Linked DNA regions of Paeniglutamicibacter kerguelensis. The protein of the gene in region 2 interacts with the protein of the main gene of each other region in a pairwise test. Links are inferred from orthologs where the notes say so. Each region holds a gene or a part of one and is shown on either strand. Other genes may lie near its edges. The genes, in order: JOF47_RS05470 and dnaE.

Region 1 (13,311 bases), 1.1 Mb from region 2 along the record:
GGTGTGCCACTTGCCGTCCAATCTCTGGAAGGCCTGTTCAACACGCGTATCGACCATGTCGCGTCCATCGATTTCGAAGGGTTCAAGGGACTTACCGATGCCTTGGGCGGAGTGGAAATCAACAACCCGATTGCGTTCTCCCCGCGTACGGCCAAGAAACTTCATTTCCCGCAGGGCGTTCAAACGCTCAACGGCGACGAAGCCCTTGCTTTTGTTCGTGAACGCTACGCCTTCAAGGACGGCGACTACCAACGCGTACGTAACCAGCAGCTATACATCAAGGCCGTTTTGGGCACGCTGGTGTCCAAAGAGACGTTGACCGACCCGGGGAAAATCTTGGAAAGCGTCAGGCAGCTCGCGCCGTACATCGCAGTGGACAAGTCATTGGATGCAATGAAGGTGGCGCAGCTTGGCATCACAATGACTGGAACCAGTTCGGGTGACATGAAATTCTTCACGCTTCCCAACAAGGGAACCGGCCGGTCTGCCAACGGTCAGTCCATCGTCATCCCAGACATGGCAGAAATCAACGAATTCTCAAAAGCACTGAACAAAGACAAAGTCGCCCAGTTCGTAGAGGACAGAAACCTCTAAAGGTTAAGAAATCACCCACACCATGAATGTAAAAATCCATGCCAATTCCCAAGCAATGGCAAAATGGCTTGAACGGGTAGTAAAGAGCCTTGGCAACCACAGCGATCGCCTAAACGCCATCAACATTTTCCCGGTGGCGGATGGCGACACCGGAAGCAACCTCTACCTGACCGCACGGGCGGCACATGATGCCATCTCCAAATTGGAAACGGACAGCATCGGCGAAATGCTGACCATGGCTTCGCGTGCCGCTATGGAATCGGCGCGGGGGAATTCCGGGACTCTTCTGGCGGTGTTTCTGGCTGGAATGGCCGAGCCGCTATGCGGAGTTGAACGACTCACAGCCCCGCTTCTGGCAACTGCATTGGAACGAGGCAAGGTACGTGCATGGTCCGCACTCAGCGAGCCGGTCGCGGGGACCATGCTCTCGGTGATGGAGGTCGCGGCGAACGTCGCCCGCAGGACTCACAGGGCCAGCAGTTTGGAGCCGGCTAGCAAAGCCGCACTGACCGAGATTCTTGAAGCGATTTGTGTTGCGGCAGAAGACGCAGTGGTGGCCACGGAATCAGAGCTGGGCGTTTTGCATGAAGCCCAGATCGTGGATGCCGGTGCAGTAGGAATGCTCATCATCCTGGACGAACTGCGCGGAGCCCTCCAAGGACACGTGATCGACCCCGATGAGTACGCCCAATTCCACGGCTACGACATCCAGGATCCGCACATCCACCAAGGTGTGTCGAACGGGTCCGGTGTGGAAGTCATGTGCACCATCAACCTTGATGCGTTGGGGGCAGCCACGTTACGTGGACAGCTCGATGCCTTGGGCGATTCGGTGATCATGAGTCCGGTGAACCCGACCAACGAGGGATACCGCTGGAGGGTCCACGTCCACGTGCCTGTCGCGGAGGATGCCCTGAATGCCATTCGAGGTGTCGGTTCCCCGGTGAACGTATCGATCACCGATCTTTGCACCCATGATGGATGACCTGGACTTTATTGCAACAACGCCCTTGGACCGAGTCCTTGGCGGTGCTACGGCCAGGAAGGTCCAGCAAGCCTTCGGGTATGAAACCGTGGGGCAGATGCTGGGGCACTTCCCCCGCCGCTACATGGAAGTCGGAGAGCTCTCGAACATTTCCGAACTTCCCATCGGCGAGGAAGTCACCATCGTTGCCCAGGTTGAATCCATCAACCAACGACGAATGCACTCGCGATCAGGATTCTTGTTGCAGGTCGCCGTACGTGACGCCATAGGGCCCGATCAATCAATGCTCAAGATGACCTTCTTCAACGGGTACGAGGCTAAACGGGATCTACAAATCGGTGCTACCGCCATGTTTAGCGGCAAGGTGACGCTCTATCAGAACCATCTGGAATTGACGCACCCGGAATACTCACTTTTGGAGACAGTCGAAGAAGCTGACCCGAGGCCCATCCCGATCTACCCGGCCACCGCAAAATTCCCCAATAAGAAGATCCGTGACGTGATGTCGCTGATAGTGGCAGGCACGAGCGAAAAGGGGTTTCCGGAATTCATTCCGGAAACGGTGCTAAAGAATCAGCACCTCTCTACCCGCTCAACGGCATACGCCGAAATCCATGGGCCTGAAAGCCTGGCCCAAGGCTATGCGGCCCGAAAGCGTTTTGCCTTCGAGGAAGCTTTCCTGCTGCAACTGGCACTTCTGCAACGGCGGGCACACCGACGCCTGCAGCCTGCCATCGCGCGGGCGGGTCGCAGCGACGGGTTGCTGGCGGCGTTCGAACGGACGCTGCCATACACCCTCACGGATGGGCAGGTTCAAGCCGGAGCCGAGATCGCGGAGGACCTGCTCCGCGGCCACCCGATGAATCGCCTGCTTCAGGGCGAAGTCGGTTCGGGCAAGACCTTGGTTGCCCTGCGGGCCATGCTTCAGGTCATTGACTCTGGCGGGCAAACTGCACTGCTGGCTCCGACCGAGGTCTTGGCGCAGCAACACCACCAATCAATCCGAAAACTTTTGGGCGACCTGGGAAAACTGGGGGAGCGAGGCGCCGATCCGATGGCCACCAGGGTCGACCTGCTCACGGGGTCGGCGACGGCCGGCGAACGAAAGCGTGTGCTCCTCGGGGCGGCATCGGGTGAAACCGGCATCCTGGTCGGTACCCATGCCTTGCTTTCGGACGTGGTGAGCTTTGCGGACCTAGGCCTGGTGGTCGTTGACGAGCAGCACCGCTTTGGTGTCGAGCAACGTGACCTGTTGCGTGCAAAGGCAGCCAACCCTCCGCACATGCTGGTGATGACGGCCACGCCCATTCCCCGAACAGTGGCCATGACCGTGTTCGGAGACTTGGAAGTCAGCCTGATGAAGTCGCTCCCGCCGGGACGCGCACCCATATCCACGCATCTGGTCCCGCTTCAGCTTCCTCACATGCAGGCCCGGCTTTTTTCACGGATGGCCGAGGAAGTGGCAAAGGGCCATCAGGTGTATGTCGTGTGCCCACGGATCACCGAGGCGGTCGTCGAGGACGATGCGCCACCGGTGTTGGTGGATCAAATCGAGGTCAATGGTTCAGGAAGCCCTGCGGCGGCAAAACCCGCCTCAATGACCGTCGAAAAGATGATGAACCTACTTGGCACCATGCCCGCCTTTGCCCGAACCGAGATTCGCCAACTGCACGGTCGCATGTCCAGCGAGGAAAAGGCGGCGGCCATGGGCGATTTTGACAGTGGCCGCGCCTCCATTCTCGTCTCGACGACAGTGATTGAAGTCGGTGTTGACGTGCACAACGCAACACTCATGGTGATTGTCGACGCCGAAAACTTCGGAATCTCGCAACTTCACCAGCTGCGCGGACGCATCGGCCGTGGCCTCTATCCCGGTACATGTTTGATGACTACTTGGTTGGATGCGGAACATCCCTCGGTTTCCCGGCTGCGCGCGGTGGAATCAACGACCGACGGGTTCCTTCTGGCCGAATCGGACCTTCAGGAACGCCGAGAGGGCGATATCTTAGGGGCAAGTCAGTCCGGTTCGCGTTCTACTCTCAAGGTGCTGAGGGTTATCAAGGACTCAAAACTCATCGCTCGGGCTCGGGACGCCGCGGAGCAGATCATTGAATCAAGACAGGGTCTGGACGCATACCCACTGCTGCGCAAAGCAGTCGAGGAATGGGTGGACGAAGACATGCAAGCATTTTTGGAAAGAGGATAGGGAAAATGAGTCGAATAGTTGCCGGTGCCGCAGGAGGGCTTCCGCTGAAAAGCGTTCCTGGGGATTCCACCAGGCCGACCACGGACAGGGTCAAGGAGGCACTTTTCTCGAGGCTGGAAAGCTATGACGTATTGGCCGATGCCCGAGTCCTGGATCTTTACGCGGGTGCAGGATCGTTGGGGCTCGAGGCGGCAAGCCGTGGAGCCCGATCGGTGCTGTTGGTCGAATTGGCGCCCAAAGCTGCGGCCGTTTGCCAGACCAACGCCGGATTGGTCAACAAGGCGCTGCGAAGCGACATCGTGAGTGTCAGGCGCGGCGCCGTGGATACGGTTCTGGACTCGTTCGCTCCGGCCGCAGGCGTGTCCGGCGGCAAGAGCTGGGATTTGGTGTTCATGGATCCGCCTTATCCCATGACCAACGACGAACTCGCCAAGACGCTCCAAAAGGTGGCACTGCTCCTTGAGGAACATTCAACGGTGGTGGTCGAACGTTCCTCAAGGTCGGAAGAACCCATTTGGCCGACGGGCCTTACGCGTTTCGCCGAGAAAAAATACGGCGAAACGCGGCTATGGTTTGCCGAACCCGTCCAGGTCGCTGCCGAATAGGACGGCACCGGGATGGGGACCGGCCACACGGAGTCGTTCAACGAGCCCCACGTCAATCTTTGAATGGGTCGCCGCCAAGATCATGTTGCCGGGGTATTTTCGGGAAAAGATTTCGGTTGGGGCGCTGGCCATGACCGATCTGAAGACCTCTGACAGTGCATTGATCTGGCTGTCGGCAAAAGCAAACGGCGGATCATCGCCGACGTTGACCAACACCATGCCCTTGTCTTTGAGCAGGTCGTTCATTTCGGAGTAAAAGGCCGGCACGGTCAGGTGTCCGGGCGCCCCGGAACCGCTGAAGATGTCCAAAACAATGACATCGAATTTCCTGTCTGCGAGCTCATGCGTCAGGACCTCTCGGGCGTCCCCGATCAGGGTAGAGAGATTCGCCGGATTGTTCAGCGGGAGCGATTCAAGAACAAAGTCAAGGAGCTCGCGTTCCAAGTCAACCGCGACTTGTGTGCTGCCGGGACGAACCTCTTCAATGTAGCGAGCAAGCGTCAATGCGCCTGCCCCAAGATGCAGCACACTTAGCGGTTTGCCTGGAATGCCGATCTCGTCGACGAAGTTTGCCAGCCGCCGCAGGTATTCGTAGAAGATCTCGTCCGGATGCGCGACATTGACATGGGACTGCTCCGCCCCGGCCAATGACAGCACCCAGGCGCCGGGCACGAAGGTGTCTTCCTCCAAGGTCGCGTGTGCTCCCAGATTGCTCATCCAACGCGAGATGTGAGTGGCCACGGCTAGATGCCTATCTTGGCGGTCAAATGTGACAGGCGTTCGGCTGCCTCGGTGAGAACCTCGAGCTTCTTGCAGAATGCGAATCGCATTAGCGTCCGGGTTTTTTGGGCGCCTTCTGCATGGCAAAAGACCGAGAGCGGGATGCCCGCCACCCCGATGGAAGCCGGCATTTTTCTTGCGAGGTCGAGGGCGCTGGTGAATCCCAACGGCGCAACATCGGCAACGATGAAGTAGGTTCCCCGGGGCCTGTAAACGGTCATGCCGGCTGCCTCGAGGCCGGTCGCCAAAACCTCGCTACGATGCGCCAAATCCTTTGCGAAGCCGGCAAAGAATTCAGTGGGGGAGCCCAACGCTTCGGCAACTACGGGCTGGAACGCCGAACCGGAGGAGTAGCTGAGGAATTGTTTGACGGTGCGCACTGCGGCGACCAACTCTGCCGGTCCGCTGGCCCACCCGACCTTCCACCCAGTGAACGAGAAGGTCTTGCCGACGGACGAAAGGGTCAGTGTCCGCTGCCATGCTCCCGGCAAGGACGCTATGGGGGTGTGGGCAACCCCAAACGTCAAGTGCTCATAGACTTCGTCTGAAAGAATGAGACAGTCATGTTCCGTGGCAAGTGCCACGATCTCGGCCAAAACTTCCCGGTCGAAGACCGCACCCGTGGGGTTGTGTGGGTTGTTCAAGACAATCATTTTGGTACGCGGGTTGAAGGCAGCCCGAAGTTCGGCGATGTTGGGCTGGAACGAGGGCGCGTTCAAGGCGACGGTCCGGTGGATGCCTCCGGCAAGCCCGATTGTCGCCCCGTAGGAATCGTAAAACGGTTCGAAAGTGATTACCTCGTCGCCGGCCTGGATGAATGCGAGGATCGAGGCAGCGATGGCTTCGGTGGCTCCCGTTGTTACAACCACCTCTGTGTCAGGGTCGACCGTGATCCCGTAGAAACGCTTTTGATGCTCGGCTATCGCCGTCCGCAAAGCGGGTATTCCGCCGCCGGGAGCATACTGGTTGAGGTTTCCTGTGATCCCTTCGGCGGCGCGGTCCTTGAAGGGCGCCGGGCCATCGGTGTCCGGGAACCCCTGGCCAAGATTGATGGCGCCGTGTTGTGCCGCCAGTGAGGTTATCTCCTCAAAAATGGTGACACCAAGTTGGCCGGAGGGTGAGAGGAGATTGGCGCCGGCGGCCGTACGCTGCCATGGGAAATTGAATGTGGGCATGATCCATTATCCCGATTCTTGGCGTGATCATCAGACCGAGCAGTTTCGGTACGACACGATGCAATGGTCGATTCATTCACGCAGGTGCTGAGCTCCCGCCTTTGGTAGATTGCTGAGTATGCGTAGAGCCGTCTGCCCCGGATCCTTTGACCCCATTCACAATGGTCATGTTGAAATCATTGCCCGTGCCAGCAGCCTTTTTGACGAGGTGATTGTGGCGGTATCCACCAACTATGCAAAGAAGTACAAGTTCGAGGCCGCCGACCGCCTGGAAATGGTTCAGGAAACCATCGGCGGGCTCCGTGGTGTTAGCGTTCTGCCCATGGGCGATGGCCTTCTTGTGGACTTTTGCAGGGAACACGGCGCGGATGCCATCGTCAAGGGCTTGCGCTCAACGGTCGACTACCAATACGAAATTCCTATGGCCGTGATGAATCGCCATCTCACGGGCGTAGAAACGGTTTTTTTGGCGGCTGACAACAGGTACACCCATTTGTCCTCATCGCTTTTGAAAGAAGTGCAGTCGCTGGGGGGAGACGTTTCCGATTATTTGCCCCGCACCGTGCTCAAACGCTTGAACCACGGATAGCAATGGGAAATTAGTGTTTCGTAGTTTGTGCAATTCATGAAGTAAAGTCGAACCCATGAATACAAGCAGGCGCGTCATCAAAGCAGTCATCCCAGCAGCAGGCCTCGGAACCCGTTTTCTTCCGGCCACAAAGGCCATGCCCAAGGAAATGCTGCCGGTTGTCGACCAGCCGGCCATCCAGTACGTTGTTGCGGAGGCTTCACGAGCCGGACTTACCGACATGCTGATGATCACCGGCCGCAACAAGCGCGCACTGGAAGATCACTTTGATCGCGTTCCCTTTATTGAATCCACGCTCGAAGCCAAGGGCGACATGGAGAAGCTGCGTCGGGTGCAGGAAGCCACCGAACTAGGTGAAATCCACTACATCCGTCAGCGTGACCCCAAGGGCCTCGGACACGCAGTGCTTTGTGCCAAGCAGCACGTAGGAAATGAGCCGTTTGCCGTTCTGCTGGGTGACGACCTTATCGACGAACGCGACGAACTGCTGTCCGTCATGATTGATGTTCAGGAGAAGACTGGCGGATCGGTCATTGCCCTGATGGAAGTCGACCCCGAACAAATTAGTGCATATGGATGTGCCGACGTCACTGCTGTTGACGGCGCCGACTACGTGACTGTCAACGGGTTGGTTGAAAAGCCTGCAGTCGAAGACGCTCCGTCAAACTTGGCCGTCATCGGTCGTTACGTGCTCCACCCGCGCGTATTTTCCGTTTTGGAGGAAACTGCGCCGGGTCGTGGCGGAGAGATTCAGCTCACCGACGCGTTGGAAACTTTGGCGGTAGCGGAAGGAGAAGGCTCCGGCGTTCACGCAGTCATCTTCCGTGGACGTCGATACGATACCGGCGACAAGCTGAGCTACATCCAGGCTGTCATTTCGCTGGCCGCAGACCGCAGCGACATCGGCCCGGGACTCGTTCCTTGGCTGAAGGATTTCGTAGCTGGTCTCTAAAATAGAGACTTGTCAGCGAGGCTAGCCCAGCTTTCTCACAGGGGAACTGGTTAGCCTTGCTTTGTTTGTGCGAAAGTTGCCGGGCGATCAGTAGTATCGCTAAGTGCCTGGCAACTCGTTCTTGTCTAATGGAGACGTTGATTGACTGACAATAGAAATTTCCGCGGCGGCTATGAGCCCCGACGACTGCAAGCGCCCAAGAAACGGACCGGCTTGGTGGTTTTGGCAAGCGTGGTTGCCTTGGTGCTGATCGCAGGGCTGGCTGCAACCGGGTACGTCATGAATCTCGCCAAGACCTTTAATGACAAAACCCAAGTCATTGCCTCGGCGTTTCCGGATGAAAATCTCCGACCAGTCAAGAATCCCGACGACGGATCGATCAACTTCCTGTTGCTGGGCGTAGACCACGGGGCGGAAGGCACCTTGTCCAGCGATTTGCTGGCGGGGGGCGGCACCGACCAGCGCTCCGACTCCATGATGCTGATGCATATTCCGGAAGATCGGAAGGGCGTCTACGTGATGTCCATCATGCGTGACCTTTGGACTGATATCCCGGGCCACGGCCGGCAAAAGATCAACGCTTCCATGTCATTGGGTGGGGTGCCCCTCGCTGTTCAGACAGTAGAAGGCATGCTTGATACCAAGATTGACCACGTCGCAATGATTGATTTTGATGGTTTCAAAGAGCTCTCCACTGCGCTGGGCGGGGTGACAGTTCACAACGACATCGAGTTCTATTCGACCGACAAATATAAATACCACTACCCAGTCGGCGACATCAACGTGAAGGGTAACGAAGCGTTGCGATTTGTCCGCGAACGCAAGCCATTTGTCGATGGCGACTACCAACGCGTGCGAAACCAGCAAATATTCATCAAGGCAGTCATGAGCGAGATGCTCTCCAAGGACACGCTGACGAACCCTGGCACCATCTATGAAGTGATCGACAAGGTTTCCCCTTATCTCTCATTTGATAACGGTTTCGATGCTGCAACTGCAGCGGGCCTGGGCTTGCAGCTCAAGAACCTGCGCGCGTCAAACGTGAAAATGTTCACGCTGCCGACTGCCGGAATCGGAACCTCGGCTGACGGACAATCGATAGTGCTGCGTGATGAACGTGCACTAGTTCAGATCGGTGAGGCACTGCGGACTGACACGCTGAGTGACTATCTAAAGACGGCAGACCTAACCGACTGATTTTCTGAAATGTGGATTGCCTTCCAATGGTGAGATGCTGATCGCGGCGTTGAACTACAGCACCATCTACTAGAATCGAAAGGGTCTGCCCACAACGGCTAGGCTCACAATCAGCAACATAAGAGGTATGAAGACACATGACAGCTGCCGAATATGCGGAGCAGCACAACCTGCACAGGGTTGGTGCACGTCCGAGTCTGGTGAGCTATCTAAGGCAAGCCTGGACAAGGCGTGACTTCGCCTATGAGCTTGCACGAAGCCGCATTCAGGCCAGCAACCAACAGAACCGTTTGGGTATGCTCTGGGTTGTTTTGCGGCCGACGCTCAATGCCCTTATGTATGGTGTAATTTTTGGCATCTTGCAGGGTGGCAGCAAGCCCGCAGACTTCCCCGTATACGTTGTAATTGGCGTGTTCCTCTTCGAGTTCTTCTCCGATTCGATGACCCAGGGAGCGAAATCCATAACTGGCAACGCATCGTTGGTGCAGTCGTTGGCTTTCCCCCGAATTACCTTGCCGATAGCCTCGGTAGTTCAACAATTCCTGACGCTCATGCCGATGATCGGTGTCATGTTCATCTATTGCATGGTCCTTGGAACAACGCCCAAATGGTCGTGGTTCATGCTTGTACCGTTGTTGGCTATTTTCACCCTGTTTAACACGGGTGTCGCGCTGATCTGCGCCAGGATCACTGTGCACGTTCGAGACTTCACTCAGTTCCTGCCACTGATTACGCGAATGCTTTTCTACACGTCTGGTGTGCTCTTCGGCGTCGACAAGATCCTGAAAGAGTTTCCCGTCCTGGTACGCCTGTATGACTTCCACCCCATCTACCAGGCTCTCCAGATCGCCCGCGGTTCAATCATGAACAATGCCGACTACCCTGCTTTTTATTGGATCGTCCTGTCCGTCTGGGCTGTTGTCATGTTTGTAGGTGGAGTCATTTACTTCTGGACGGCTGAGGAGCGTTATGGTCGAGTCAACTAATTTTGATGATCTTTTAAACCCCCAACTGCATGAGACCTATCAGGCTCGGCCTGTGTTCGTTGGAAATCAGCAGCCCAGGCCCGTAAGCGAGAAAACTCCGTTGGCAGACGCACCAATGACAACCGCGCTGGAACCGGAAGAGACCCGTCGACCAGTAGTCATCGTGGACGATTTGCACGTCAAGTATCAAGTCTATTCAAGCGGTAAGTCGGTGGGAACGGCAGGCGCCCGACGTCTTCTGGCCCCATCCACCCGTGGCATCCGGGAGGTCCATGCCGTCAAGGGTGTTTCTTTTGTCGCATATGAGAATGAATCCATCGGTGTGATTGGATCCAATGGTTCCGGCAAATCAACCTTGATGCGAAGCATCGTTGGACTTACGCCGCCGGCATCCGGATCCGTCTATGCGTCATCACGACCTAACCTTCTAGGCGTTGGTGCTGCACTTATTTCGGATCTGTCTGGTGACAAGAACATCACCCTTGGTGGGCTGGCTCTCGGGTTCAATCGCAAGGAAGTTGATGAACTTCGTGACGACATCGTCAAATTTGCTGAGCTGGAAGAATTCATTGACTTGCCCATGCGTACATACAGCTCGGGCATGTCGGCGCGCCTTAAGTTTGCCATTGCGGCATCCAAACAGCACGAAATCCTGATCGTGGATGAAGCGTTGGCGGTAGGCGATGCGCGATTCCGCAAGCGCAGCGAGGCAAGAATCAGGGAAATCAGGGAAAACGCCGGAACCGTGTTCCTCGTTTCGCACTCCATGAACTCAATCCTTGATACTTGCAACCGTGTCCTCTGGATCAACAAGGGTGTTCTCGAGATGGATGGCGATGCCAAGACCGTGGTGGATGCGTACAAGGCTTACAAGAAGTGACGTCAACACAGACGCCCGGTGTTTCCTATGTGATGCCGGTGCTGAACGAGGCCAACTATTTGCGCGATGCGGTACTTAGCATCCTGAACCAGGATTATGCCGGCGACAAGGAAATGATTCTTGCGCTTGGGCCCAGCGTCGACAAGACCGATGAAGTTGCGGCCGTACTCGCGGCGGAAGACTCCCGGGTCCGTTTGGTTGAGAATCCGCGTGGGCGTACGCCCATTGGATTGAATCTCGCGATCAAGGCCTCAAAGTATCCCATTATCATCCGTGTCGATGCCCACAGCGAGTTGGAACCTTCATACACTGCCCGCGGCATTGAGACCATGTTCCGTGTAGACGCCCATGATGTTGGTGGCCTCATGGATGCACGCGGTAAGAACCCGCTGCAACGCTCGATTGCGGCAGCCTACCATTCACCTTGGGGATTGGGTGGCGCCGCCTACCATAGCGGCGCCCCTGAAGGACCCGCAGAATCTGCCTACCTTGGCATCTTCCGTCGCGAAGTCTTCGACGAAGTCGGATTTTATGATGAATCGCTTTGGCGAGCCCAAGACTGGGAACTATGTCTCCGCATTCGCCAGGCTGGGCACAAGGTGTGGTTCGATCCGGAGCTACGAACCGGATACTACCCACGAGACGAGTTCGAGGCCTTGGCCGCACAATCCTATGCCTCAGGTATGTGGCGAGGAGAACTTGCGCGACGCTATCCTGCCGGCAAATCGCTCCGACATGACTTGCCGCCGCTTATGGTCGCCGGAACTGCGATCGGATCCCTGGCATTGATCATCGAGCCGTTCCTGGGACGCAAGACCAATCCAACGGTCCGGCTAATCTGGAAATTAGCGAAGCTGGCACCGGTCACCTATGCAGGATTGGTCGTCTATGCGTCGGCCACGGCCTCGCGCGCTTCCAACAAGGAAAAATTCTTGATGCTTCGTGTGCTACCCACGATTCACTTCCCATGGGCGATTGGCTTCGTCAAGGGGCGTCTCAAGGGCGCCCAGGGCACCTTGGACAAGGGAAGAGTCCGATCGTGAGCGACAATTCCACCATGCGTCCCAAGAACCCGTCGCTTGAACAATTGCGGGCCATTTGCCAGCCACCTGAGGTTCGCGCTCGACGAAACGCCGAGCATTGGACAGCAGAGCTCTACCTCCGGCATATTTCGATCTATCTGACGGCAGTACTGGTTCGCACTCGAATCAGCGCCAACGGTGTCACGGGGCTGATGATCCTTGCCGGTTGGCTGATGTCGTTTGCCCTGCTGATCCCGGGTATTTGGGGACCGCTCTTGGCCGTTGTGCTTTCCCAGATGCAGCTCTTCTTTGACTGTAGCGATGGTGAAGTCGCAAGGTGGCGGGGGACCCAGTCGCCGAGGGGCATCTTCATCGACATGGTGGGCCACCACACCACCGAAGCCCTCATCCCGATAGCCCTCGGGTATCGGGTGTTCCGTGAGCTGCAGATGCAGGGCACGGATGCCACACAAGCCTGGCCGACTTTGTTTGTGGCCGCCCTGCTCTCGGTTCTTCTGGTACTGAACCGCTCACAGAGCCTCATGGTTCATGCTGCACGCAGCATGGCCGGATTGGGCAAGCTGCCGGACACCGCAGAGGCGCGGTCCGTATCGTCCGCGAGCCTCGTGGGCAAGTTACGTTCCGCGGCCCGATTCCTTCCATTCCACAAGATGCTCCATGCCGTGGAACTGAGTCTTTTGATTCTGCTCATGTCGATAGTCTCGCTGGTGGTAGGGACCCCAAGCATCGCTGAAAAGTGGATGATCTGGATCCTGCTTCCGGCAGTGTTTTTCGTCAACATCGGCCACTTCGTTGCAAGTATGGCCTCATCCAGGTTGCGGTGATCCACGAATGAAGCAGACTCGGGACCTGCCCACCGTTGGCGTTGTCGTCTTGACCATGGGGAATAGGCCAGCTGAGTTGGAGCGGGCACTGAAAAGCCTCCTTGACCAACGAAACGTCGCCCTTGACGTGGTGGTCGTTGGAAACGGCTGGGATCCGGCTGGGCTGCCTGAAGGCGTGCGTGGCCACTTCCTAGAATCCAATATAGGAATCCCTGCGGGACGCAACGCGGGTGTGCCGTGCGTGTCGGGGGAATTCTTGTGTTTCCTCGACGACGATTCATGGTTCCTGGATGATGATTTCCTGGAAGAAGCCGTCTCCCGTTTCACCCAGCACCCCAGGATGGGTCTGCTTCAGCCTCGAATCACTGACCCGGAACGCACGGACGACCCGACACGATGGATTCCACGACTAAACAAACGCACCGCTATGGATTCCAGCAAGGTGTTCCATGTTGGTGAAACATGTTTGGTCATGCCACGGGCGGTCTTTGACCA
Region 2 (15,812 bases):
ATGAGAATTCCTGCTGGAATGTTCGTTAGATTTAGTCATTAGTGGTTCAGTCGTTATAGTGTTGACGCGTTAGGCACAACGACTGCGCCGGTTAGCGTGTCAATAAACGGTAAGTGTACTCGGGCCGCACATCAGCGGTTCGGGGAGAGAACCAAGTATCGAGGTGACCAGATGGCTCTCACGCCAGAAGATGTAGTCAACAAACGATTCCAGCCAACTAAGTTCCGCGAAGGCTACGATCAGGATGAAGTTGACGATTTCCTAGACGAGATCGTTGTCGAACTACGTCGTCTGACGCAGGAGAACGATGAACTGCGTCGCCGCCTGAGCGAAGCCGGCGTTACCGACGGCGACCTGGCTGTGCCAGCTCCCGTTGCAGCGGCGCCCGCCGCCAAGGCAGCCGAAGCCGACAAGGCCAAGGCAAAGGAAGCAGAAGCGAAGAAGGAAGAAACCCGCGCTGCCGAGGCCCCGAAGGCCGCCGAGCCGGCAAAGGTTGTGGCAGCAGCTCCTGCAGCTCCGTCTTCCGCCACAACGGCGGAATCAGCCGCCGGCGTTCTCGCCATGGCACAGCGCCTGCACGACGAGTACGTGTCGGCCGGTGTTGAACAGCGTGACAAGATCATTGCCGAGGCCCAGGTCGAGGCCAACAGCCTTGTATCCGACGCCGAGGAGAAGAGCCGTAAGACACTTTCCGCCCTGGAACAGCAGAAGACTGTTCTTGAGCGCAAGGTTGAGCAACTGCGCGGCTTCGAGCGTGACTACCGTGCACGTCTGAAGACCTACATTGAGGGTCAGCTGCGCGACCTTGAGGCCAAGGGCTCCATGGATTCTGCCGATTCCAAGGACAACGGCTAACCTGCCAATCCCTGCCTCACATATTGATGGCTTAAGATTGTTGGCGGTCGGGATATCCCGACCGCCAACAATGCGTTAAAGGACATAATGGAAAACAGTTCCGTACCACCAGCGCCACAGGATTCGAGAGCATCTGGAATCCTTGGTGGACCCAAGAAGCAATTGATTCTGCTGACCACCGCACTGGCAGTGATTGCCTTGGTATTGGATCAGGTCACCAAACGTATTGTTGTAAGCAACATGTATGAGGGCCAAGCGATAGATGTATTCCCGCCGCTGCTGCGTTGGTACTTCATCCGAAACTCGGGAGCCGCCTTCTCCATGGGGGAAAGCGTGACCTGGATTTTCACCATCATCCAGGCCGCGGTGCTCGTGTACGTGGCGATCTTCCTGGTGCGCAAGATCGGTTCGCTGCCCTGGGCGCTGGCACTGGGCGGCCTGATGGGCGGAGTCGCCGGCAACCTGACGGATAGGCTCTTCCGGCCACCGTCCTTTGGCCACGGCCACGTCGTGGACTTCATCGCCCTTCCAAATTTCGCGATCTTCAACGTGGCGGACATGTTCATTGTCTGCTCCATGATCGGCATTTGCCTGCTTCTTTTCACGGGCAGGGAAATCGATGGCTCGCGCGCGGCCCACGGCAAGAAGACGAAGAACCGCACCGAGGCGGAACCCGAAGCGCCGGGCAACGAATGAGCCAGGGGCGAGAAGAAACATTCCTGGTCGAACCCGAGGAAGCCAATCTCCGCCTGGACGCGTTCCTGGCGGAGCGGCTTGGCGTTTCACGTTCACAGGCCGCGCTGCTTTGCACCGAAGGCAACGTCAAGGCCGGTGGCAAGATCGTTGGCAAATCGCGCAAGACCATTGCCGGGGAACAGGTCGACGTTTACCTTCCGGTTCGGCCGGACCCACTAGAAATCAGGGTAGAACTCGTGGAAGACCTAAAGATCATTGCCGACGACGATGACTACGTCGTCATCGACAAGCCCGTTGGTGTCGCCGCGCACCCGTCCCCGGGCTGGGTCGGGCCCACCGTCGTCGGTGCCCTGATTGCCGCAGGATACCGGATTTCCACCTCGGGATCCGCCGAACGCCAAGGCATTGTGCACCGGCTCGACGTCGGGACCAGCGGCCTGATGGTCGTGGCGAAAACCGAGCGGGCATATACCGCGCTGAAGCGAGCGTTCAAGGAACGCACCCCCAAGAAGGTCTACCACGCAGTGGTCCAGGGGCTGCCCGAACCACTGCAGGGCACGATCGATGCGCCGCTGGGCCGCCACCCCGGCCACGACTGGAAGTTTGCCGTCCTTGAAGAAGGCCGCGACTCCGTCACGCACTACAAGGTCCTTGAGGCCTTCGGCCGGGCCTCGCTCGTTGAGGTGACACTCGAAACGGGCCGGACCCACCAAATCCGCGTGCACTTCAGTGCCTTCCGCCACCCGTGTGTCGGAGACCAGACCTATGGCGCAGACCCGAAGCTGGCCGCGGGCCTCGGGCTGACCCGCCAGTGGCTGCACGCGCAAACGCTTGGCTTCTTCCACCCGGTTTCGGGTGAATGGGTCGAGTACAGCAGCGACTACCCGATGGACCTGAACAACGCGCTGGAAATGTTGCGGGACGGCGAATTCTAGGTCGTTTTGAGTGGCACCTGTTGAAGACAACAGGTGCCACTTTTCACATCCCCGGCAAGACGCCAGCGGCAGCCAACAAGAGCGCCTAGACTGGATCGGTGGCTAGCTCTAATCGCGATGGATTCGTACACCTTCACACGCACACCGAATACTCAATGCTTGACGGTGCTGCACGTCTGACAGAACTCTTTGAAGAGACCAACCGGCTTGGGATGACCGCACTGGCAACCACCGACCACGGTTATCTCTTCGGTGCCTTCGACTTCTGGAACAAGGCAACCCAGGCCGGCATCAAGCCGATCATCGGCATCGAGGCCTATGTGACCCCAGGTACCGCACGCGACGACAAGACGCGTGTCAAGTGGCGCACCGACGAAAGCCAGAAGCGCGACGACGTCTCCGGCGGTGGCCTCTACACGCACATGACATTGCTGAGCTACAACAACACCGGCATGAAGAACCTCTTCAAGGCCTCATCGATCGCCTCCCTCGATTCGGTGTTCGGCAAGTACCCGCGCCTGGACCGCGACCTGCTCAACACCTACCACGAGGGCATCATTGCCACGACAGGGTGCCCCTCCGGCGAAATCCAGACCAAGCTCCGCCTCGGCCAGTACAACGAGGCCAAGGCCGCCGCCGCAGAGTTTCAGGACCTGTTCGGCAAGGAAAACTACTTCTGCGAATTCATGGACCACGGGCTGGACATCGAGCGCCGCGTCACCCAGGACCTGTTGCGCCTGGCCAAGGAATTGAACATCCCGAGGGTTGCCACCAACGATCTGCATTACACCCACGAGCACGATGCCAAGGCCCACGAGGCCCTGCTGGCCATCAACTCCGGTTCCACCCTCGATGAGCCGACGTATGACCAGGGCGGTTCACGCTTCGCCTTCTCGGGGTCCGGCTACTACCTCAAGAGCCCGGCCGAGATGCGCCACCTCTTCCGCGAGATGCCCGATGCCTGTGACAACACCCTGCTGATCGCCGAACGCGCAGAAGTCTCCTTTGACACCAGCGCCAACTACATGCCGCGCTTCCCCTGCCCGGAGGGCGAGGACGAAACCAGCTGGCTGATCAAGGAAGTCGACAAGGGGATGCACTACCGCTACCCCAACGGCGTCCCGGAGGCTTCGCGCAAGCAGGCGGACTTCGAACTCGACGTCATCATCAAGATGGGCTTCCCCGGCTACTTCCTGGTCGTTGCCGACTTCATCAACTGGTCCAAGGACAACGGCATTCGCGTTGGACCCGGCCGTGGTTCGGGTGCAGGTTCCATGGTTGCCTACGCCATGCGCATCACCGACCTCGACCCGCTGGTCCACGGGCTGATCTTCGAACGCTTCCTGAACCCGGAACGTGTCTCCATGCCCGACTTCGACGTCGACTTCGATGATCGTCGCCGCTCGGAGGTCATCAGGTACGTGACCGAAAAGTATGGCGACGAACGCGTGTCGATGATCGTGACCTACGGGTCCATCAAGACCAAGCAGGCGCTGAAGGACTCCTCGCGCGTGCTGGGCTACCCCTTCTCCATGGGCGAATCGTTGACCAAGGCGCTGCCGCCCGCCGTCATGGCCAAGGACATCCCGCTCAACGACATCGAGGACCCCAAGTCCAAGCGCTACTCCGAGGCCGGGGACTTCCGCCAGCTGGTCGCCACCGACCCCGAGGCCGCGCGCGTCTTCGAGACCGCCAAGGGCATCGAGGGGCTGAAGCGCCAATGGGGCGTGCACGCCGCCGGCGTCATCATGAGCTCGGACCCGATCATCGACGTCATCCCGATCATGCGCCGCATCCAGGACGGCCAGGTCATCACCCAGTTCGACTACCCAACCTGTGAAGGCCTTGGGCTGATCAAGATGGACTTCCTGGGGTTGCGAAACCTCACCATCATTTCCGATGCCCTGGAAAACATGAAGGCGAACCAGGATGTAGACCTGGACCTTGAACGCCTGGAACTCGACGACGCCGGCGCCTACGAGTTGATGGCCCGCGGCGACACGCTCGGCGTGTTCCAGCTCGACGGCGGGCCCATGCGCTCGCTGCTCAAGCTCATGCGCCCGGACAACTTCGAAGACATTTCCGCGGTGCTCGCGCTTTACCGCCCAGGCCCGATGGGCGCGAACTCGCACAACAACTACGCGTTGCGCAAGAACAAGCTCCAGGAAGAAACACCGATCCACCCGACCCTGGAGGAACCGCTGCGGGAGATCCTGGGCGGGACCTACGGTCTGATCGTGTACCAGGAGCAGGTCATGTCCATCGCGCAGAAGCTGGCCGGCTTCTCGCTGGGCCAGGCAGACATCCTGCGCCGCGCCATGGGCAAGAAGAAGAAATCCGAGCTGGACAAGCAGTTCGCCGGCTTCTCCCAGGGCATGATCGACAACGGGTTCACGATGGAGGCCGTGAAGGCCCTCTGGGACATCCTGCTTCCGTTCTCCGACTACGCCTTCAACAAGGCGCACTCGGCAGCCTACGGCGTCATCTCCTACTGGACCGCGTACCTCAAGGCCCACTACCCGTCCGAGTACATGGCGGCGCTGCTGACCTCCGTGGCCGACGACAAGGACAAGACGGCCATGTACCTGAACGAATGCCGCCACATGGGCATCACCGTTCTGGCACCGGACGTGAACGAATCGGCGCTGAACTTCACCCCTGTGGGCAAGGACATCCGCTTCGGCATGGGCGCCATCCGCAACGTCGGCGCCAACGTCATCAACGCCATGGTCGAGGCCCGCAAGGAAAAGGGCAACTTCGAGAACTTCTCGGACTTCCTGCAAAAGGTCCCGGCGGTGGTCTGCAACAAGCGCACCATCGAATCGCTGATCAAGGCGGGCGCCTTCGACTCCATGGGACACGCCCGCCGAGCTCTGGTGGCGATCCACGAAGAGGCCGTCGACTCGGTCATCGCGGTCAAGCGCAACGAGGCGGCCAACCAGTTCGACCTCTTCAGTGCGTTCGACGACCCGTCGGTCGCATCGGGCATGACGGTCTCCGTGCCGGACATGCCGGACTGGGAAAAGAAGGACAAGCTCGCCTTCGAACGCGACATGCTCGGACTCTACGTCTCGGACCACCCGCTCAAGGGCCTGGGCGGTTTGTTGGAGCAGAACGCCGACATGTCCGTCACCCAGGTGCTCTCGGACGACGGCCCGCAGGACGGGCACACCGTCACGATCTGCGGCATGATCACCTCGCTGCAGCGCAGGATCGCCAAGAAGTCGGGCAACCCGTACGCCCGCTGCGAGATCGAGGACCTGTCGGGTTCCATGGAGACAATGTTCTTCGGCAACGCCTACGCGCCGATCGCCAACGTGCTGGCCGAGGACCTGATCGTTGTGGTCAAGGGGCGTGTGCAGAAACGCGACGACGGCTCGATCACGCTCAACGCCCAGGAACTCACGGTTCCCGAGATCCGAGAAGACGGGGAAAGCGGACCCGTGGTGATCTCGATGGCCGCGCACAAGGCCACCGAGGACGTGGTGTCGGCGCTTGGCGACGTGCTGCGCGTGCACCAGGGGACCACCGAGGTGCGTGTGAAGCTGCACGGCAGCCGCGGCACCTCGCTGATGCGCCTGGGCATGGAGTACCGCGTCAACCCCAACTCCGCGCTCTTCGGCGACCTGAAGGTGCTGCTCGGCCCGACCTGCCTGGACGGCTAAGGCCAAGCTGACGAATTAGCGGTATGCGGAAGGCGCCCGAGTGCTCCCCAACTTGTGGGGGACTACTCGGGCGCCTTCGCGTATGCCGGAGCCAGAGCGGGGTAGTAGTCGTCCCACTTGACCGATTCGACGTCTCCGCCCGCCAGGTGCACGAGCAACCGTTGCAGGTAGTACTCCCAACCCGGCCCGATGGTGCTGGGGTCATCCGACGGCCCGAGGTCATGGATGAACGTGATCTTCTTCGTTCCCGGCCGGCGCGAAAGGCCCAGGCCAAGATGCCATGCCCCTTGTTCGGTCTCGACAGTCACGAGGAAGTTGTATGGAGGCCTGCAGTGCTGGATGTTCACGCTCCCGGCCGCCGTTTCCAACCCCTCCTCGAGGAACGCGAACCGCAGGTCGCTGCTGTCCGCGTTCCCGCGCAGGATCCCCACCCAGGAACGGAGGCCCTCGGCGGTGGTGGAGGCTTCCCAGATGTCACGGATGTCGTACTCCGCATCGAGCTCGATGACGATGCGCCGGCCACCAGAGGGGAACCAAAACCCGACGCCGCCATGGGCCTGTGTCATGGGCTTGCCCTCCTGCGGGTGGTTGGTGAAATTGTGTAGGTCCAGGGCAGGAGACGGTCCCCGTGGAAGGACGTGACCTATTCGGACGCCCTCGTGTAGGCCGGAGCCAGGGCAGGGTAATAGTCGTCCCACTTGACCGATTCGACGTCGCCGCCCTCCAGCGAAACAATCGCCCGCTGGACGTAGTATTCCCAACCCGGCCCGATGGTGCTCGGATCGTCGGTCAGGCCGAGGTCCTGGATGAAGCGAATCGTGCTCACCCCGTCCTGCCTGGACAATTCGAGCCCGAGGTTCCACGCGCCGTATTCGCTGTCCGTGGTGAAGGACAGTTCGTGCGGTGCCCTGCAACGATGGATCCGCAGGTTCGCGGGCGAAGCCTCCTGCCCGCCCTCGACCATGGAAAATTGAAGGTCGCCCGCCTCGCGGGTTCCGCGAAGGACCCCCACCCAGGGCTCGAGGCCCTCGGGTGTGGTGAATGCGTCCCAGATTTCCTCCAGGCCGAACCCGACCTCGCGTTCGATCACGATGCGCAATCCGGTCGGTGATGCCTCGAAGCCGCCATGTGGCTGTGGCATGGGGTTTCCCTTCTGATGTGTATGTTCATGCTAGGTGCAGACTATGGCACCGGGATGCGCCGGGGGAAGCGCGCCCGAACGCGGGAGTGTCGTTTCGATTGTTAAGGGGGCGGCTACGCACTTTTCATGGCGCCGGCTCGCCGACCCTATAAACTGGTGCAGTGACTAGCAACGCCAGCCCCCAGACCTTTTCCGCGCTCCAAGACCTTGATCTGCGGGGTGCCGCATTGGACCATGCGAGCCTCAAGGCGGTGCTGCCGCGGCCCGAGCTGAATTTCGCCACGGCCGCCGAGGCCGTCGAAGGCATCATCGCCCGCGTCCGTGCCGAGGGGTTCGTCGCCCTGCGCGAGCTGGCGGAACGCTTCGACGGCGTCACCCAGACCCACACCCGCGTGCCGGCCGAGGCCATGGTTCGTGCCCTCGTGGAACTGGACCCGGAGGTCCGCGCGGGGCTTGAGGAATCCATCGCCCGCGCCCGCGCCTTCGCCGCGGAACAGGTGCCGGGGAGCAGCGAAGTCCGCTACGCCACCGGCGCGACGGTGACCCAGCGCTGGGTTCCGGTGCGCCGCGTGGGCCTGTATGTGCCCGGCGGCCTGGCCGTCTACCCCAGCTCCGTGATCATGAATGCGGTCCCCGCCCTGGCCGCGGGCGTCGGCTCGCTGGCCATCGCCTCGCCGCCGCAGAAGGAATTCGGCGGACTGCCGCACCCCACTATCTTGGCCGCCGCGCAGCTGCTTGGCGTGGAGGAGGTCCACGCCATGGGCGGGGCCCAGGCGATCGCGGCCCTTGCCTACGGCGTGCCGGTTGCCGAGGGTGAAGACGCTACATTGGCGATCGAGCCGGTCGACGTTGTCACCGGACCCGGGAACCTCTTTGTCGCAACCGCCAAGCGACTGGTCAAGGGCGTTGTCGGAATCGACGCCGAGGCGGGCCCCACCGAAATCGCGATCCTGGCCGATGCCACGGCCAACGCCGGCTACATTGCCGCCGACATGATCTCCCAGGCCGAGCATGACCCGAACGCCGCGGCCGTGCTGGTCACCGATTCCCCGGAACTGGCACAATCCGTGCGCGAGGCACTGGAAACCCGGTGCAACACCACCAAGCACTCCGAACGGGTGCGGGTTGCCCTGGGCGGAAACCAGTCGGCAGTGATCCTTGTCGACGACCTGGAATCCGGCATCGCCGTGTGCAACGTCTACGCCGCCGAACACCTGGAAATCCACACGATGGACGCCGCTGGCGTTGCCGAGCGCATCACCGCTGCCGGTGCCGTCTTTGTCGGTTCGCACTCACCGGTGAGCCTCGGGGATTACTGCGCCGGGTCCAACCACGTGCTGCCGACCAGCGGAACCGCGGCATTCGCCTCCGGCCTGAACGTGAACACGTTCCTGAAGGCAATCCAGGTCATCGACTACGACCGCGCCGCGTTAAGCGAGGTGGCCGGGCACGTGATTGCCCTGGCCAACGCCGAGGACCTGCCCGCGCACGGCGACGCCGTCGCAATTCGTTTCGACAACGCCTGAAAATCGTCGGCCATCAGCGCGCTAAAGTGACGCAAGCCACTACATGTGGTAATGACAATGTTGTGATTAGGCTATATATGGTTCTAAACTGAAGCGAAGCACTCATGTGTTTCGCCAAAGACCCCAAAGAAGGAGTGCCGTGTACTGTCCGTATTGCCGGCATACCGATTCGCGTGTCGTAGATAGCCGGCTCACCGACGACGGCACGGCAATTCGCCGCCGCCGCCAATGCGCGGCCTGCGGACGCAGGTTCACCACCGCCGAAACCACGAGCCTGAACGTGCTCAAGCGTTCGGGTGTCGCGGAACCGTTTAGCCGGGCCAAGGTCATCAACGGCGTGCGCAAGGCCTGCCAGGGCCGTCCCGTCACCGACGACGACTTGGCGGTGCTTGCCCAGGAGGTCGAGGAAACCGTGCGCTCTAGCGGGGCCGCGGAAATCGACGCGCACCAGGTTGGGCTGGCCATCCTGGCACCGCTTCAGCGCCTGGACGAGGTGGCCTACCTGCGGTTCGCCAGCGTCTACCAGGGGTTCGAATCGCTCAAGGATTTCGAGCAGGCCATCGACAAGCTGCGGCGCGAACGCGAAGAGCGCCCGACGGGCAAACAGCGCCCGCTGGGCGCCAAATAGCATTAGCTGAACTAAAGAAAACGGGTGGTGTTCCGGGGCAAAAATCCCGGGAACACCACCCGTTTCGCGTGTGGAGGTCAGACGGCGAGCTGCTCGGAAATCACCGATTGCAGGGCCGAACCGACGATTCCGGCATTGTTCTTCGAGGAAGCAACAACCATCGGGGCATTGACCGAAATCTTCGGAAGGTAGTCGCCGGCCCGCTTGGAGATGCCGCCGCCGATCACAAACAGGCTGGGAGAGAGCAAGAACTCCACGTGGGAGAAGAACCGCTGCAAGCGCTCTGCATACTCATCCCAGGACAGGTCATCGCGTTCGCGCGCCGAGGCCGAGGCCTTGGTCTCGGCAACCGCGGAATCGATTTCCAGGTGGCCCAGCTCGACGTTGGGCACCAGCACGCCGTTGTGGATCAGCGCGGAACCGATGCCGGTGCCCAGCGTGATGACCAGGACGGTTCCGTCGACGCCGTGTCCGGCGCCGTAGCGGACCTCGGCCAGACCGGCTGCATCCGCGTCGTTCATGACGTGGACAGGGCGGCCCAGACGTTCGGTGAGCAGCGAATCGACATCCGTTCCGATCCACGACTTGTCCACGTTGGCGGCCGAGCGGGCCACCCCGCGGTGGATGATCGCCGGGAAGGTGACACCCACCGGGGTGTTGGCCGCCGGTGCATCCTCGCGGGAGGAAAGCTCCTCAACGATTTGGGCCACGACCTCCGCAACTGCGGCCGGCGTGGCCGGCTTGGGGGTGTCGATCCGGAAACGGTCGCCAATCAACTTGCCCCGGGCCAGGTCGACGATGCCGCCCTTGATGCCCGTGCCGCCGATGTCGATTCCGATGGCAATGGTTGCTGGATCCTGCGCGCTATTAGACATGGTGTTCTTCAGGTTCTCTCTCGTGCGGGAAAGGTCCTGCCGTTAGGGCAGGGTGAGGATTTCGGCGCCGTCCTCATTGACGAGCAGAGTGTGTTCAAACTGTGCGGTGCGTTTGCGGTCCTTGGTGGTGGCGGTCCAGCCGTCCTCCCACATGTCCCATTCGATGGTTCCCAAGGTCAGCATGGGTTCGATGGTGAACGTCATGCCCGGTTCGATGAGCCTGTTGTAGGCCGGTGCCGCATCGTAGTGCGGGATGATCAGCCCGGTGTGGAAGGATTCCCCGACGCCGTGGCCGGTGAAGTCCCGAACCACACCATAGCCGAATCGCTTCGCGTATGCCGAAATGGTGCGGCCTATGACGTTTATTTCACGGCCCGGCATCACAGACTTGATGGCGCGGCGCAGGGATTCCTCGGTGCGTTCAACCAGCAGGCGCGATTCCTCGTCGACGTCCCCGGCCATGAACATGGCATTGGTGTCGCCGTGGACCCCGCCGATGAATGCCGTGATGTCGATGTTGATGATGTCGCCATCCTCAACCACGGTGCTGTCCGGGATGCCGTGGCAGATGACCTCGTTGATCGATGCGCACAGCGACTTGGGGTATCCGCGGTACCCCAGGGTGGAGGGGTAGGCGTTGTGGTCAAGCAGGAACTCGTGTCCGACGCGGTCCAGCTCATCGGTGGTCACGCCGGGGACCACAGCCTTGCCGACCTCGACCAGCGCCTGTGCCGCGATCTTCGAGGCGATGCGCATCTTGGCGATGACCTCCGGGCTGCGGACCTCCGACGCATCGGATTTCCGCGGCGCCGGGCGGCCGACGTATTCGGGCCGCACGATAGAAGCGGGGACTGGACGTGGTGGGGAGAGGACGCCGGGTTTCAGGGACCCGACAGGTGCTGTTGACGCAAGAGGCATAACGCCTATTCTAACCGTGCCCCCATGCCCCGGGCACATAGGTGGCTTGCGGGCCGTTCGGGCGCGCGGCCGGGGCTGTAGGGTGGGCATTAGCCATGCAAAACAGAGCTAAAGGAAGGCGGACAACCAGATGAGCAAGGAACTCCCGGGTGAGGGCGATTACTGGTTCAACATCGTCACAGGGCAGGTCGAATTCGGTCCGCAGGCGGACTGGTCCCAACTGCTGGGGCCCTACAACTCCCGCGCCGAAGCCGAACAAGCCATGACCAAGGTGCGCGAGCGCAACGAACAATGGGACGCGGAAGACGAGGCCGAGTTCGAAGACTAGGCCCTAGTCCTCGAACTCATGCTCGGGCGCCGGGAACGTGCCGGAAACGACGTCCTGGTGGTAGGCGGTGGCGGCCAGCGTAACGATGGAGCGCAGGTCGGCATATTTCTTAACAAAACGTGCGCCCTTGCCGCCGCCCAGCCCGAGCATGTCCTGCCACACCAAGACCTGGCCGGTGGTCACGGGGCCGGCGCCGATGCCCACCGTCGGCACGTGCAGGGCCTCGTCGACGCGACGGGCGGCCTCGGTGGGAACCATTTCCATCAGGACGGCGAAGGCGCCGGCGGCCTCCAGCGCCTGGGCGTCCTCGACCAACGCGCCCGCGGCATCCCCGCGGCCCTGGACCCGGTAGCCGCCCAGCGCGTGCTCCGATTGCGGGGTGAAACCAATGTGTGCCATCACCGGAATACCCGCGGCAACCAGAGCCCGCACGTGCGGGGCAAAGTAGGTGCCGCCCTCCAGCTTCACGGCATGCACCCCGCCCTCCTTCATCAGGCGCACAGCCGAGGTCACGGCCTGTTCGGGGGAAACCTCGTAGGAGCCGAACGGCATGTCGCAGACCACCAGGGCGCGCTTGACCCCGGAGGTCACGGCCTTGGCAAAAACGACCATCTCATCGAGGGTGATCGGCAGGGTGGAGGAATACCCCACGACCGTGTTGGCGGCGGAATCCCCGACCAGCAGGACCTCGATCCCGGACTCGTCGAAGAGGTTTGCCATCATCGTGTCGTATGCGGTGAGCATCGCAAACTTGCGTCCCTCGGCCTTGGCCTTTTGCAAGTGGTGGACGCGGACGCGGCCGCCCGGGGCCTGCGCAGCGGACGTGGAGTTTGCGGGGACTGGGGGATGAGCACTCATGGGCAAGAGACTAATGCACAATGCCCGAACACGTAGCACCGTGTCATGTAGGGAAAACCGTATAAAGTGATTGAGGCGGCACTTTCCGCCCAATATGAAGCCGTTGTGGAAGGAACCCGCCGTGGATCGCCAGCAGGAATTCGTCCTCCGAACCATCGAAGAGCGCGACGTGCGCTTTGTTCGCCTGTGGTTCACCGACGTGGTTGGTTCGCTGAAGTCGGTGGCCCTGGCCCCGGCCGAGGTCGAGGGAGCCTTCGAGGAGGGCCTGGGCTTCGATGGGTCCTCCATCGAAGGGCTATCACGCATATACGAATCCGACATGCTCCTGCAGCCGGATCCGGCCACCTTCCAGATCCTGCCGTGGCGCGGGGAAACCGAACCCACATCCCGCATGTTCTGCGACATCCTCACACCGGACGGATTGCCGGCGGCTGCGGATTCCCGCCACGTCCTCAAGCGCCAGCTGGCCGTCGCCTCGGAGATGGGCTTCACCTGCTACACCCACCCCGAGATCGAGTTCTACCTGCTGCGCTCCAGCGAATTGGGCGCCGACGGCTACCCGGTGCCTGTCGACCGCGGCGGCTACTTCGACCACGTCACCGGCGGCGTCGCCCAGGACTTCCGCCGCACGGCGGTGACGATGCTAGAGGCCGTCGGCATCTCCGTGGAATTCAGTCACCACGAGAACGGCCCCGGGCAGAACGAAATCGACCTGCGTTACGCCGATGCGCTGCAGACGGCCGACAACGTGATGACCTTCCGCACCGTCATCAAGGAGGTCGCGCTCCAGCAGGGCATCTACGCGACGTTCATGCCCAAGCCCTTCTCCGATGAACCGGGGAGCGGCATGCACACCCACTTCTCGCTCTTCGAGGGCGACACCAACGCCTTCTTCGAGGCCGGGCGCGAATTCCAGCTTTCCGACACCGCACGCCAGTTCATTGCCGGCATCCTGCGCCACGCACCGGAATTCACGGCGGTGACCAACCAGTTCGTGAACTCCTACAAGCGCCTGTGGGGCGGAGGCGAGGCCCCGAGCCACAGGTCCTGGGGCCACAACAACCGCTCGGCACTGGTCCGCGTTCCGCTGTACAAGCCGGGCAAGGGCCAGAGCGCCCGCGTGGAATACCGCGGCATCGACTCGGCCACCAACCCCTACCTGGCCTACGCCTGCCTGCTCGGCGCTGGACTGAAGGGCATCCAGGAGGGCTACGAGCTCGAGCCGCAGGCCGAGGACGACGTGTGGGGCCTGAGCAGCGCGGAGCGCCGCGCATCCGGCCACGACCCGCTGCCCGGTTCGTTGCACGACGCGATCCGCGCCATGGAGGAATCCGAGCTGGTGGCCGAGATCCTCGGCGAACAGGTCTTCAATTCCTTCCTGCGCAACAAGCGCGACGAGTGGGAAGCGTACCGGCAGAACGTGAGCCCGTTCGAGCTTCGCCGCTACCTCGGGATCCTCTAGGAGCCATACGTGAATCCCACGCGGCGGCTCATCTCCGCCGGCTTTGACGACCTCGAACGGGCCAAGCGATTCCTGGCGGCCGAGGAACTCTCCGGGGTCAACCTCAAGGAACTCGTCGGGAACCTGGCCAACGCGGCAGACCCCGACCTTGCATTGCTCTCCCTGGTCCGGCTCATCCCTCATGCTCCGGCCGCGGTGGCGCTGGTGGAAAACCCGCGCACGGCGCCGGGCCTGTTGCGCGTCCTCGGCGCCTCCGACGCCCTGGCGGGCTTCATGATCCGCGAGCCCGGGGCGCTGGCCGTCTTCGAGCAGGTGCCCGACGCGCGGATCCAGGGGTGCGCCGCCGGCGACCTGCGGGAGCAGCTCCTGCTGGCCGTCGGTGCGGACCCTGAATCGGCCGCCGCGCCTGTGGCAGCGCTGTCCGGTCCCGCCGGCTACCGGGCGCTGCGTGTCGCCTACCGCCGGGCCCTGCTGTCGCTGGCGCACCGCGACCTCGGGGCGGCCAACGCACTGGATGCAATGCCGGTGGTGGGCCGCGAACTTGCAGACCTTGCCGCCGCGGCCATCGAGGCCGCGCTGGCCATCAGCCGGGTCGAGGCCGCCGAACGCTTTGCCGCCGAGGACGTTGCCGCAGTGCGCCTGGCCGTGATCGGCATGGGCAAATGCGGTGCCCGCGAACTGAACTACGTCTCCGACGTCGACGTCATCTACGTGCACGCAAGCGACGGGCTCGATGAGCAGACCGCCTCGGGCATTGCAGCGGTGCTGGGGGCCGGCATCTCCCGCGCCATCGATTCCACGGGGCCGGAGCCGGGCCTGTGGGAGGTCGATGCAAACCTGCGCCCTGAGGGCAAGGACGGTGCGCTCTCGCGCACCCTCGAATCCCACGCCGCGTACTACAAGCGTTGGGCCGCCTCCTGGGAATTCCAGGCGCTGCTCAAGGCCCGCGCCATCGCCGGCGATGCGGCACTGGGCGCCGAATACGAAGCCATGGCCGCGCCGCTGATCTGGTCCTCCTCGGAGCGGGCGGGCTTCGTCGAATCGGTGCAGGGCATGCGCCGCCGCGTCACCGCCAACATCAAGCCCGAAGAACTCTCGCGCCAGCTCAAGCTGGGGCCCGGCGGCCTGCGGGACGTGGAATTCACCGTCCAGCTGCTGCAGTTGGTGCACGGCAGGGTCGATGAATCCTTGCGTGTGCGCACCACCACGACGGCCATCGGCGCGTTGAGCCAGGCCGGCTACATCGGCCGCGACGACGCCGAGAGCTTTGACGGGTCCTATCGATTCCTGCGCGTGCTCGAGCACCGCATCCAGCTCGTCAACCTGCGCCGCACGCACCTGATGCCGCAAAGGGAATCGGGCCAGCGGGTGCTTGCCCGCGGGGTGCGTTCGATGCTGGGCGTGGAACTTGCAAGCGCCGCGAAGCTGCTGGAGCGGTGGGGCGAAACCAAGCGCGAGGTCCGCAAGCTCCACGAGCGGATCTTCTACCGCCCGCTTCTGAGCACCTCCGCCAACCTCTCCCGCGACGAGGTGCGCCTGAGCCCGGAGGCGGCCCAGGCCCGCCTGCGTGCCCTGGGCTACGTCGACCCGAAGGCCGCCATGCGCCACATCGACGCGCTCACGGGCGGGGTGCGGCGCCGTGCCGCCCTGCAGCGCCAGTTGCTGCCGGTGCTGCTGGGCTGGATCGCCGAGGGCGTGGACCCCGACGCCGGGTTGCTGGGCTTCCGGCGGCTGAGCGAGTCGCTGGGGGAGTCCCACTGGTACCTGGGCATGCTGCGCGATTCTAACGCGGCGGCCGAACGCCTGTGCAAGATCCTGTCCAACTCCCGGTTCATCACCGACCTGCTGGAGGTGTCCCCGGAGTCGACCGCCTGGCTGGGCTCCGACAAGGACCTGCAGCCGCTGTCCTTCGAGGCGCTGTGGGC

The links.
Region 1: the proteins of dnaE (region 2) and JOF47_RS05470 interact in binary tests that used the Escherichia coli proteins (3 or more experiments, as listed by UniProt). The link is inferred for Paeniglutamicibacter kerguelensis from one-to-one orthologs.

Annotation. Positions count from the first base shown.
Region 1 is NZ_JAGIOF010000001.1:1,210,191-1,223,501, forward strand. The notes cover bases 4,240-7,090. They hold JOF47_RS05470 (aminotransferase class I/II-fold pyridoxal phosphate-dependent enzyme), read right to left. Parts: upstream 6,346-7,090; coding sequence 5,134-6,345; downstream 4,240-5,133. Other genes in these bases: rsmD (16S rRNA (guanine(966)-N(2))-methyltransferase RsmD), read left to right, coding at 4,240-4,390; JOF47_RS05465 (spermidine synthase), read right to left, coding at 4,352-5,131; coaD (pantetheine-phosphate adenylyltransferase), read left to right, coding at 6,464-6,934; galU (UTP--glucose-1-phosphate uridylyltransferase GalU), read left to right, coding at 6,990-7,090. Also shown: JOF47_RS05445 (LCP family protein), read left to right, coding at 1-594; JOF47_RS05450 (DAK2 domain-containing protein), read left to right, coding at 650-1,579; JOF47_RS05455 (ATP-dependent DNA helicase RecG), read left to right, coding at 1,569-3,785; more of rsmD, read left to right, coding at 3,791-4,239; more of galU, read left to right, coding at 7,091-7,886; JOF47_RS05485 (LCP family protein), read left to right, coding at 8,028-9,083; JOF47_RS05490 (ABC transporter permease), read left to right, coding at 9,221-10,069; JOF47_RS05495 (ABC transporter ATP-binding protein), read left to right, coding at 10,185-10,949; JOF47_RS05500 (glycosyltransferase family 2 protein), read left to right, coding at 10,946-11,992; JOF47_RS05505 (CDP-alcohol phosphatidyltransferase family protein), read left to right, coding at 12,007-12,816; JOF47_RS05510 (glycosyltransferase), read left to right, coding at 12,872-13,311. UniProt on the Escherichia coli protein: Shows aminotransferase activity with methionine and histidine as substrates, and to a lesser extent also with phenylalanine.
Region 2 is NZ_JAGIOF010000001.1:2,312,206-2,328,017, reverse strand. Bases 2,246-6,351 are described here. They hold dnaE (DNA polymerase III subunit alpha), read left to right. Parts: upstream 2,246-2,584; coding sequence 2,585-6,151; downstream 6,152-6,351. Other genes in these bases: JOF47_RS10545 (SRPBCC family protein), read right to left, coding at 6,214-6,351; JOF47_RS10555 (RluA family pseudouridine synthase), read left to right, coding at 2,246-2,486. In the rest of the region: JOF47_RS10565 (DivIVA domain-containing protein), read left to right, coding at 172-855; lspA (signal peptidase II), read left to right, coding at 1,021-1,551; more of JOF47_RS10555, read left to right, coding at 1,548-2,245; more of JOF47_RS10545, read right to left, coding at 6,352-6,717; JOF47_RS10540 (SRPBCC domain-containing protein), read right to left, coding at 6,795-7,292; hisD (histidinol dehydrogenase), read left to right, coding at 7,454-8,818; transcriptional regulator NrdR, read left to right, coding at 8,958-9,446; ppgK (polyphosphate--glucose phosphotransferase), read right to left, coding at 9,524-10,321; map (type I methionyl aminopeptidase), read right to left, coding at 10,364-11,239; JOF47_RS10515 (SPOR domain-containing protein), read left to right, coding at 11,370-11,567; panB (3-methyl-2-oxobutanoate hydroxymethyltransferase), read right to left, coding at 11,571-12,425; glnA (type I glutamate--ammonia ligase), read left to right, coding at 12,547-13,887; JOF47_RS10500 (bifunctional [glutamine synthetase] adenylyltransferase/[glutamine synthetase]-adenylyl-L-tyrosine phosphorylase), read left to right, coding at 13,897-15,812. UniProt on the Escherichia coli protein: DNA polymerase III is a complex, multichain enzyme responsible for most of the replicative synthesis in bacteria. This DNA polymerase also exhibits 3' to 5' exonuclease activity. The alpha chain is the DNA polymerase catalytic subunit.